One region of the Rhodoferax sp. RT5P35 genome, then DNA from elsewhere that is predicted to be linked to it. Evidence: predicted binding sites of a transcription regulator. Region 1 holds the regulator's gene; each other region holds the start of a gene.
The links. Region 1 encodes FliA, which starts transcription of late flagellar genes. Its sites were predicted from a motif close to CTAAAGTTTNNNNNNNNNNNGCCGNTA; they were not measured.
Positions count from the first base shown of each region.

Region 2: a site for FliA is predicted at 1,252-1,278, ahead of AC097L_RS04205 (flagellin N-terminal helical domain-containing protein). Genes of this name have one in related genera too.
Region 3: a site for FliA is predicted at 1,683-1,709, ahead of fliS (flagellar export chaperone FliS). Genes of this name have one in related genera too.

Region 1 covers NZ_JBWMAX010000004.1:66,809-70,066, forward strand. Annotated here, with positions in the region: gene flhF (flagellar biosynthesis protein FlhF) at 1-105, shown strand, start outside; gene AC097L_RS06935 (hypothetical protein) at 98-871, shown strand; gene AC097L_RS06940 (RNA polymerase sigma factor FliA) at 871-1,587, shown strand; gene AC097L_RS06945 (hypothetical protein) at 1,801-2,193, opposite strand; gene flgM (flagellar biosynthesis anti-sigma factor FlgM) at 2,240-2,566, opposite strand; gene flgA (flagellar basal body P-ring formation chaperone FlgA) at 2,673-3,258, opposite strand, start outside.
Region 2 covers NZ_JBWMAX010000002.1:424,893-428,150, forward strand. Annotated here, with positions in the region: gene AC097L_RS04200 (flagellin N-terminal helical domain-containing protein) at 1-1,097, opposite strand, end outside; gene AC097L_RS04205 (flagellin N-terminal helical domain-containing protein) at 1,338-2,555, shown strand; gene AC097L_RS04210 (flagellin) at 2,577-3,258, shown strand, end outside.
Region 3 covers NZ_JBWMAX010000002.1:428,728-431,985, forward strand. Annotated here, with positions in the region: gene fliD (flagellar filament capping protein FliD) at 160-1,635, shown strand; gene fliS (flagellar export chaperone FliS) at 1,744-2,154, shown strand; gene AC097L_RS04225 (flagellar protein FliT) at 2,194-2,493, shown strand; gene fliE (flagellar hook-basal body complex protein FliE) at 2,794-3,060, opposite strand.

The DNA of each region.
Region 1 (3,258 bases):
CGCTCCACCACCAAGTCGGCGTTTGACCCCAAGGCCGCCGACTTGAACTTCTTCTTTACCCCGGCACCCATGGATGCCAGCCGCCAGGAACGGGCGCATGCTTGACACCAGTGCCGACCAGGGAGCCAGCCTGCGCCGCATCGCGCCGCAAGCCGCCTGGAGCGTGATTGCCATGGTGACCAGGGGCGACACCGCCACCGAGTTGCCGCTACTCTGGCAAATCTGCGCGGCCCTGCAAAGTTTTAGCCTGCGCATCACCGTACTGGACGCAACCTCGGCAGAAACGGAAGACAATCCAGGTTTACAGAATCTGTTGGACCACGCACACTGGTCAGAAGATGCCGCCGATGATGCAAGCCATGAAGCGCCCCCTTGGCACACCGTGCCCGCCCGTTTGGGGCTAAGCCGCCTGGCGATGCTGACCCGCCAAGACTCCCCCATGTCCACTCCACCCCTCCAAGCCCTCAGCCACCTGTTCCGCAGCTGCGATCTGGTCGTGGTGTATGCCGATGCCCAGCTGCTGGCCACTTTGCTGCCGGGCACACAGGTGCGCCCCTTGCTGGCAGTCACGCCGCGCCGCGCCTCCATCCTCGGTGCTTACCAAAATTTTAAAAAATTGCTGCTGCAGGCCCGGCTGGTACCGCTGATTGCCTCGGTGGTCACCGCGCCCTTCAAAAATGCCGAGCTGCTGGCCAAATCCACTGGGCGGGCACTGCAAAACTGCGCCCACCTGCACCTGGACTGCCAGACCGACTTCATGACCGTGCGCTCATTCCCGCAAAAAACTGCGCGTTGGGACGATGCGCACCCAATCGCCCTGCGCCTGATGGCCAGCGCCATTCCCATGGTCCATGGGGTCGGGAGCCACTGATGTACACCGCCAAAGGCCACCTGGACCGTGAGCACATGCTGCGCCAGTATGTGCCGCTGGTGCGTCGGCTGGCGCACCACATGATCGCCAAGCTGCCGCCCAACATTGAGCTGGACGACCTGATCCAGGTGGGAATGATTGGCCTGTCGGAGGCCCTGACCCGCTACGAAGTAGCCCAGGGCGTGCAGTTTGAGACCTTTGCCACCCAACGCATCCGCGGGGCCATGATCGACGAGCTGCGCGAGGGCGACTGGATGTCGCGCGGCTCGCGCAAGAGCCAGAAAGAGATCGAGCGCGCCGTGCAGCGGCTGGAGCAAAAGCTGGGCCGCAGCCCGCTGGAGTCCGAAATCGCCATCGAGCTGGAAATGACCCTGCACGACTACCAGGAGCTCTTGGGCAAGGTCCGTGGTACGCAGCTGGTCTACCTGGAAGACATGAACGGCGGTGCCGACGATGGTGCGGGCTTTTTAGACCGGCATGTGGCCGACGAAGCCGCCGACCCGGTCAACCTGCTGCGCGACCACCGCCTGCGGGCGTCACTGGTGGATGCCATCAAGACCCTGCCTGACCGGGAGCAGTACATCATGAGCATGTACTACGAAAACGACATGAATCTGAAAGAGATTGCGGCGGTGCTGGAGATTACCGAGTCCCGCGTCTGCCAGTTGCACAGCCAGTCCATCGCCCGGCTGCGGGCCAAGATGAGAAGCCACTGAACACCCCCAGGCTTGCCCACTGCCCCGGAATCGGCTTGCAAAGCCGAGAACTCAGGTGGCAGCGCCAACTCCCTTGCAGGGGGCAACACCAGCAACCTGGCAAAGCCAGTTCTGCGGCGTTTCTGAAAGGGGTGCCTCAATCTTGAATTTGAGCCTTTTAGGCCGCTAGCGCATATTTTACCTACGCTAGTAGCTATAGATTAGATAGCAAATCTAATTTGCGGCTGCAGCGTAGATGCGGGCTGCACCGCCGCGGTAGGTGCCGGTTTTGCCGCCGGAATAGGTGGCGGAGGGTTGGGCTTGGGGAAGCACGGTGGCCAATGCCCGGTCTACCACCACGGCGCGGCGGGCCAGGTTGGACCGTTGCTGGGACAGGGTAAGAGAGACTTTTTCGAGCCGGCTGCGCATGTCAGCATTCAGCGGCTGCATGCCAGCAGGGGTGCGGCCCCATACCGCCATGTCGGCCATGGCTTGGCGCAGCGCGGTGCTGGCGGCCTCCAAAACAAGGGGTTCGCCCGCGATCAGGGCGGCAGACACTTCTTTGAGCAATTGCTCTACGCGCAGCAGACTGGCCTCCATGCCATGGGGTGTTGGTCGGGCCGTCATGGTCGGTAGTCCTACGCTGGAACGAGCGGGAAGGGCGAGGAAACGTTTATTTGCGTGTGACGCTGAGCATCTCTTGCGCGTTGTCGAGCATTTTGTCGGCAATCGCTTCGGGGTTGATCTTGAACGTGCCGTTCTTGATAGCCTCCTTGATGTCGGCCACTTTCTTGCTGTCGAAGTCGGTGCCCACAGCCCGGTCGTTCTGCTCCAACGTGCGGGCCAGAGTGGATACAGACACCTGTGCACCGGCCGCGGGAATGGCGCGCGCACCCTTCTGCGCCATGCTTGCGGGCGCAGCTTCCTTGTCCTGATCGGCTTTCTTGAGTACGGCGGCATTCACTGCGGCCGTTACATCTATCCCTTGTCCAATTTTCATCACGCTCTCCAACAGCCTTGACGTTAAGGCATCGTAGCAATGGTTTCGGCCGATTCTTCATTTTCTTAAATCTAATTAGGCTAGATGGTGTGAGAAAAACCAGTTGTTACATCTCGACCACAATGGTGCGGGCATCCTGCACCACTCCGGACATCACCCGGCCACTATCCAGCCGCACCTTGGCGGGCTGGCCCACCACCCCGGAGGTGATGGCCTGCCCGTCAGACAGCACCTGGAAACCCACGCCCTGGGCCAGCACCCGGATCTGGGTACCGGCCTGGAACACCTGGGCTGGCTTGACCATCGCCTGGCGCACGGTTTGCCCGGCCACCCAGGAGCGGGCCGCCACCTGGCCGATCCACTGCTCGGCGTTGGCCACCACGGGCGACGCGTCTTCGGCCCAATCGACTTCGGCCTCCATCGCGTCGTCCGCCGTCAGCACGGCACCGGTCATCACATTGGTTTTGGCCACCCAGGCCCGGCCCATCGCCTTGACGGTCACCGGCATAAACACATTCCATCGGGTAGTACCCGCCAAACAGCGCAGGCCCAACCGGCTTTTGCCCCACAAACGGGTGCCCGCTGGCATGTACGGCTCCACCTTGCTACAGGCAGCCAGTTGCAAGCGCGGGTCCAGCGCGCCCACCGACACCTCCATGCGCAGCGCCTGGCCCTGCACAGACGGAGCCTGC
Region 2 (3,258 bases), on a different contig from region 1:
ACGATACGGCCCTTGGCGGCGGCGAGGTTTTCGACCTGGATGCTGATGTTGCTCACGGCACTCTCAAACCGGCTTTGCAGTGCGCCCAGATTGGCACGGGCCGAGTTCACCTGGTCAATGGCGGCATCAATCTTCTTCAGTGCGACCCAGGCGTTGCGCTGGGTGTCAATGCTCAAGGTGTCGATACCCAGCGCATCGGTCGTTGTGTTGGTGGCGCTGATGCCGGACTGCATGCTGGTTGTGGCCTCGCCGGTGGTCGCCAGCGAGAATCCGGCCATGGTCACCGCCGCCGGGTCGCCATTCGCATCCAGCTTTTGCGACATTAAATCGATACGGTAGGTCTGGTCGTCGTTTTGCGACAGGTAGGCGGTAATGCCGGTGTCGGTCGATTTACGGTTGATGGCTTCCACCACTTGGCCCATGCGTTCTGCGCCAGAACTGGCGGCTTTGATGGAGCCCAGGTCTACTACTGTGCCAGAACCCGCGACCGAAATAGTCAAAACATTGGAGGTGATGGATGTCAACGTACTGACCGAGCTGGCCGCCACGGAGCTGGCGGACTGGTCATAGGCATACGCCACGTGAGACAAGCCTTTGGCCGTAGAGTTGGTCAAAGCGCCCAATGATGCGACATCGCCCGAGTTGGCTCCTACCTGGAACACTGCCCCGGCAAACGACCCATCCAGTATTTTTTTGCCGTTGAACGAGGTTTGTTTTGCAACTCGGTCGATCTCATCCGTTAACTGGCCTACTTCGGCCTGTAGTGCGGCTCGGTCGGCCTTGCTGTTGGTGGCGTTGCCTGCCTGTACAGCCAGCTCACGCATACGCTGCAGCATGTCGCCGACCTTGCCCAACGCGCCTTCAGCCGTTTGCGACAGTGAAATACCGTCGTTGGCGTTGCGTGCGCCCACCGTCAATCCGCGGATCTGGGTGGACATACGCTCTGAAATGGCCAGGCCGGCGGCATCGTCCTTGGCGCTGTTCACCCGCAATCCGGAGGACAGACGTTGCATGGAAGTGGCCAGCCCCATCGCGTTGGTAGCCAGATTTCGCTGGGCATTAAGCGAATTGATATTTGTATTGATCGTGGCAGCCATTGCGAAGCTCCTTTAAGGATAAATGTTGGCCAAAGCCGGTTGAGGTCAGCTCAGCTGGCCAACGACCATGAGCGGTAACTAAATTGTGGTCATTCGGGCCCACGCTGTAGCCGGGATAAGCGGCAAGAAAACCCCGGTTATTTGCGCGCTAGTCCTAAAGTTTTCGCGCGGACACCCGAAAACCTACTCAACGGGCCTTTTCATTGGTTCGTCATTGGACCCAACCTTAGGAGCTTTGAAATGACCACCACCATCAATACCAATGTCAACTCGCTTAACGCCCAACGCAATTTGATGGCGTCGAGCGGTTCGTTGGCAACTTCCATGCAGCGCCTGTCCTCTGGCTTGCGCGTCAACAGCGCCAAAGACGATGCAGCAGGCTTGGCAATTTCTGAGCGCTTTCAGAGCCAGATCAAGGGCTTGACCGTCGGCTCGCGTAACGCCAACGACGGTATTTCGCTGGCGCAAACGGCTGAAGGCGCGTTGGGCAAGGTCGGCGACATGCTGCAACGTATGCGTGAGCTGGCTGTGCAGTCCAGCAATGCCACCAACAGCAAGGCCGACCGCGCTGCGCTGCAGTCGGAAGTGAGCCAACTCACTGACGAAGTAGACCGTATTGCCAAACAAACCTCGTTCAACGGACGCAAAGTTCTGGACGGTTCGTTTGCCGGTGCTGCATTCCAGGTGGGGGCCAATGCCGGTGACAACATCACCGTCGGCGCGCTGACCAACTCAAGTGCCAAGGGTTTGGCCAGTGTTGCGTATTCGTTTGACCAGACCGCCAGCGCAGTGGATGCCAGCTCTGTATCTACCCTGTCTACTATTGCCACAGGCGTGTTGAGTATTTCGGTGACCGGGGGTACGAGCATTTCTCTGGGGGCCCTTGCCGCAGCAAGCTCAGGTGCAGAGCGTATGGGCCAGGTGGTGGAAGCCATCAACCGTAAATCGTCCGACACGGGTGTCACCGCCTTCTTGTCGGTGAATGACACCGGTACTTACCGTATCGATTTGATGTCTTCAAAGCTGGATTCGGCTGGCGACGCCACTGTGGTGACAACGGTCGGCTTCACGACCGCCACCACCGGCCTTACTGCGGGTGCCATTGCCTCCACAATCAACTCTACCAACACCACGACCGATGCACTGGGTATCGACACCCTGACCATTGACACGCAGCGCAATTCTTGGGTTGCCATCAAGAAGCTGGATGCCGCCATCAACCAGGTCAACTCGGCCCGTGCGCAATTGGGCGCTTTGCAAAGCCGTTTTGAAGGTGCTACCGCCAATATTGCCATCAGCGTAGAAAATCTGTCTGCGTCCCGTGGCCGGATTGTGGATGCCGACTTTGCCCAAGAAACCGCCAACTTGACACGTAATCAGATCCTGCAGCAGGCCGGTACCGCCATGGTGGCGCAGGCTAACAAGCTGCCACAAAGCGTCTTGTCACTGCTGCAATAAGCCGAAATCGGGCGCTATGAAATGACTACGACCATCAATACCAACGTCAACTCGCTCAATGCCCAGCGCAATTTGATGGCATCTGGTGGTTCGTTAGCAACTTCTATGCAGCGCCTGTCTTCGGGTTTGCGCGTCAACAGCGCAAAGGACGATGCAGCAGGCTTGGCTATTTCTGAGCGCTTTCAGAGCCAGATCAAGGGTTTGACGGTCGGCTCGCGTAACGCCAACGACGGTATTTCGTTGGCGCAAACGGCTGAAGGCGCGTTGGGCAAGGTCGGCGACATGCTGCAGCGTATGCGTGAGTTGGCCGTGCAGTCCAGTAACGCCACTAACAGCAAGGCTGACCGTGACGCACTGCAGTCGGAAGTGAGCCAGCTCACCGATGAAGTCGACCGTATTGCCAAACAAACTTCGTTCAATGGCAAAAAAGTGTTGGACGGATCATTTGCCGGCGCTGCGTTCCAAGTAGGTGCCAATGCGGGTGACAACATTACCGTGGGTGCGCTGACCAATTCGACCGCTGCAGGTTTGTCCAGGGTGGCTTATTCGTACGATAACTCCGCCTCTGCTGTGGTCGCATCAAGTGTGACGAGCTTGATGAGCTTCGCATCGGGCATATTTAGTATTTCGATTACGGGTGGCTCGAATGTCGACTTGGGCGCTATCAAGGCGGCCAGCTCAGGCGAAGAGCGTATGGGGCAGA
Region 3 (3,258 bases), on a different contig from region 1:
GCCGCTTGTAGACAAGTAAAGAGGGTGCTAAAACTGAAAGGCGAATAAAGGAACCCCCTTTATCCGCCGTTTTGCTTTTGGGAATACGGATACAAATACGCCTATTCGCATTCTTAGCAAGTGCAGCAGGCGCGGCAATTTATCGATCTGGAGGTCACCATGGGTATTACATCAACCGGCATCGGCAGTGGTTTAGATGTCGAAGGCATCATTACCAAGCTGGTCGCGCTGGAAAAGCAGCCTTTGACATCTCTCCAGCTCAAAGCGACCATCATCCAGACCAAGATTTCCGACTACTCGCAGGTCAAGTCGCTGGTGTCCACCCTGACGGACAACGCGGCCAAGCTTTCGCTGGACAGTGGCTGGAATACAGTGGCGGTGTCCTCTTCTAATAGTACGGCGGTGACGGCCACTGTCAGCGGCATTGCCAGTGCTACTAGTTTCAGTGTGGGTGTGTCGCAATTGGCCAAGGCCCAGTCCAGCGTGTCGGATGCCGTCACGGCCAGCACGGCGGTGGGCTCGGCGGGCACATTGACCCTGCAGCTCGGCACCTGGGGCCTGGCCCGGGCCAATGCCACTGGCAGCCTGTTCACCCCGGGCAGCGCCGCCAGCGTGAACGTCACCGTGGTGGCCACCGATACCATGGCGCAGATTGCCGCCAAGATCAACGATGCGGGTTCTGGTGTGGTGGCAACCGTGCTGACCGATGCCTCTGGCGATCGTCTTATGCTGCGCTCTGCGAGCACGGGCGAGGCGCAGGGCTTCCGGGTGCAGGCCACCGACACCGGGGACGGTAATAACACCAATGACAGCGGCCTGTCAGCCTTGGCCTTCGACCTGAACTTAGACCCCGGTAACACTTCCGCCCCCACCGTTGCCGCCTACGGCATGGGCGCAAATACCTACCAGACCGGGCAAAACGCCAAGGCCACTATCAATGGCATCGCCGTCACCTCGGCCACCAACAGTTTCAAGGACGTAGTGGCAGGCCTGACCATCACCGCAAGCACGGTGACCACTAGCGACGTGGAGCTCACCACCACCAATGACAAAGCCGCGCTGACCAAAAACATCCAGGCTTTTGTCGATGCCTACAACGCGGTCAACAAGTATTTGGCCGATGCGACCGCCTACGACGACACCACCAAGAAATCAGGCGACTTGCAAGGTGACTCCACCGCGATTGGCTTGCGTAACTCCCTGCGCTCTCTGTTGGGTACCGGCGTGGTAGGCGGAAGTTACACGCGCTTATCGGACATTGGTATGAGCATTGCCCGCGACGGCAGCATGACCGTGGATGCCACCAAACTGGGCGCAGCCCTGGACAACCCCGCCAGCGTCAAGACATTGTTCGCCCAGAAGAACACCGATGCGTCGACCAACGGCATTGCCCGCAAGGTCAAGACCTTTGCCGACGGTTTGCTGGCTTTCAGCGGTGGCTTGAACAATAAGGCCGATGCCCTTACTGCAGAGACCAAGCGCAACAGTGCCGACCAGGACAAGGTCACCGCACGGGCTGCAGCGGTGGAAAAACGCCTGCGCACCACCTACACCGCGCTGGACACCAAGATGGCCGGTCTGACGGCTCTCAGTACCTACATCACACAGCAGGTGGCGGCATGGAGCAGCAAGTAGCCGATGGTATTGGCTACAAAACTTTGCGGTATTTCAACCAAACGGGACTTGAGTTTTTGACCGTACTGCCGATAACTAATACATCAAGTTTAAATGGATGCTTCCACCATGTTTACACCCGTAAGTGCCCGCGCAGCCTCCGCTTACAAACGTGTGGGCGCCCAAACCAGCATCGAAGGCGCAAGCCCCCACCAGGTGATTTGCCTGCTGTTTGAAGCTCTGTTGCAATCCCTGCATTCCGCCCGTGGCTCCCTGGCCCGTGGTGACATCGATGGCAAGGGCCAGTCGATTGGCAAGGCGGTGCGTATTTTGGAAGAAGGCCTGAAGGCCGCACTGGACGTGGAGTCTGGCGGTGATTTGGCCGTGAACTTGCGCGGTGTGTACAACTACAGCATTCTGCGGTTGACCACAGCGAATTTGAAGAACGACATTACTTTGATTGAAGAGGTGACGCAGTTGATCGTGCCCGTATTCGATGCCTGGAAAAGCATCCCTGTGCCCCCCGTCGGCAATGCCTAAGCCACCTCATTCACACGTACACCTTGCCGGACCCAGACCATGTCGCAAATTTTGATTGACTACTACAAAGCCATCGAGGACAGCAGCCACAAAATGTTGAAGGCTGCCCAGATGGAAGACTGGGACGAAGTCGTACGCTTTGAGGGTGCCTGCGCCGTGCTGATCGAGCAACTGCGCCACCAGTCCATGGCCGACCAACTGACTCCCGAGAACAAGACCGAGAAAGCCCGCATCATGCAACGCATCCTGCGCAACGATGCCCAGATCCGCTGCCTGACCGAGCCTTGGATCCATCAGTTTGAGCAAATTTTAGAGCGCAAGCCCCAGTTGCTACATTGATATCAAATTGATAGCTTCTAGCGTATGTAGCATATGCGCTAGAGGCCAATTTGATACATAAAAAGCCCCGCTAGGGGCTTTTTTGCATTGGGATGCCATCGCCCACGGCACCCAAAAATTTGCTATGTATTAAATAGCGGCTTGCGTAGGTTATACATGCGCGAACGACCTAAAAGCCATATCACTAGTCAACTAGACAAGCCTTCGTGAACAGTGCGGATCTGGCTCCGCCAGTCCGCTGCTGTTGCCCCCTGTAAGGGGGTTGGCGAAAAGCGCTTGCGCTGTAGCCTGGGGGTGTACCTACACTTGCATATTCATGATGTCGCTATACGCCTGCACCATGCGGTTGCGCACATGCAGCGTGGCCTGAAAGCCGATCTGGGCTTTCTGGATGGCCACCATGGTTTCTTCCAGACTCACGTTCGGGTTCTCCATCTGCACTTCATTTTGCAGCTGGGTGGCGTTGTTTTGTGCCGCACTCACCTCGGCCAGAGCGCCTTTGAGTGCGCTGGAGAAACCGGCGCTTTTTGCCTCCGAAGTGGGGGCGGTAGGCGTGCGCTGCACCATGCCCGTGCGGGTGGGCACGCTGGTCGATACGGGGGCTAAGCGGAGATCCATGACAGTTCCCTCCAGGGGATGGATACGAATGCGCCAATCGTAGTGGGGTGCAGTCGGTGTATGGTGCTGAAAAGGCAGTCAAAACCCCGGCTTATCAGGCCGATGGTTTAGCGGCTTGCCCGAATAATCAAGCCCATAAACGTGAAT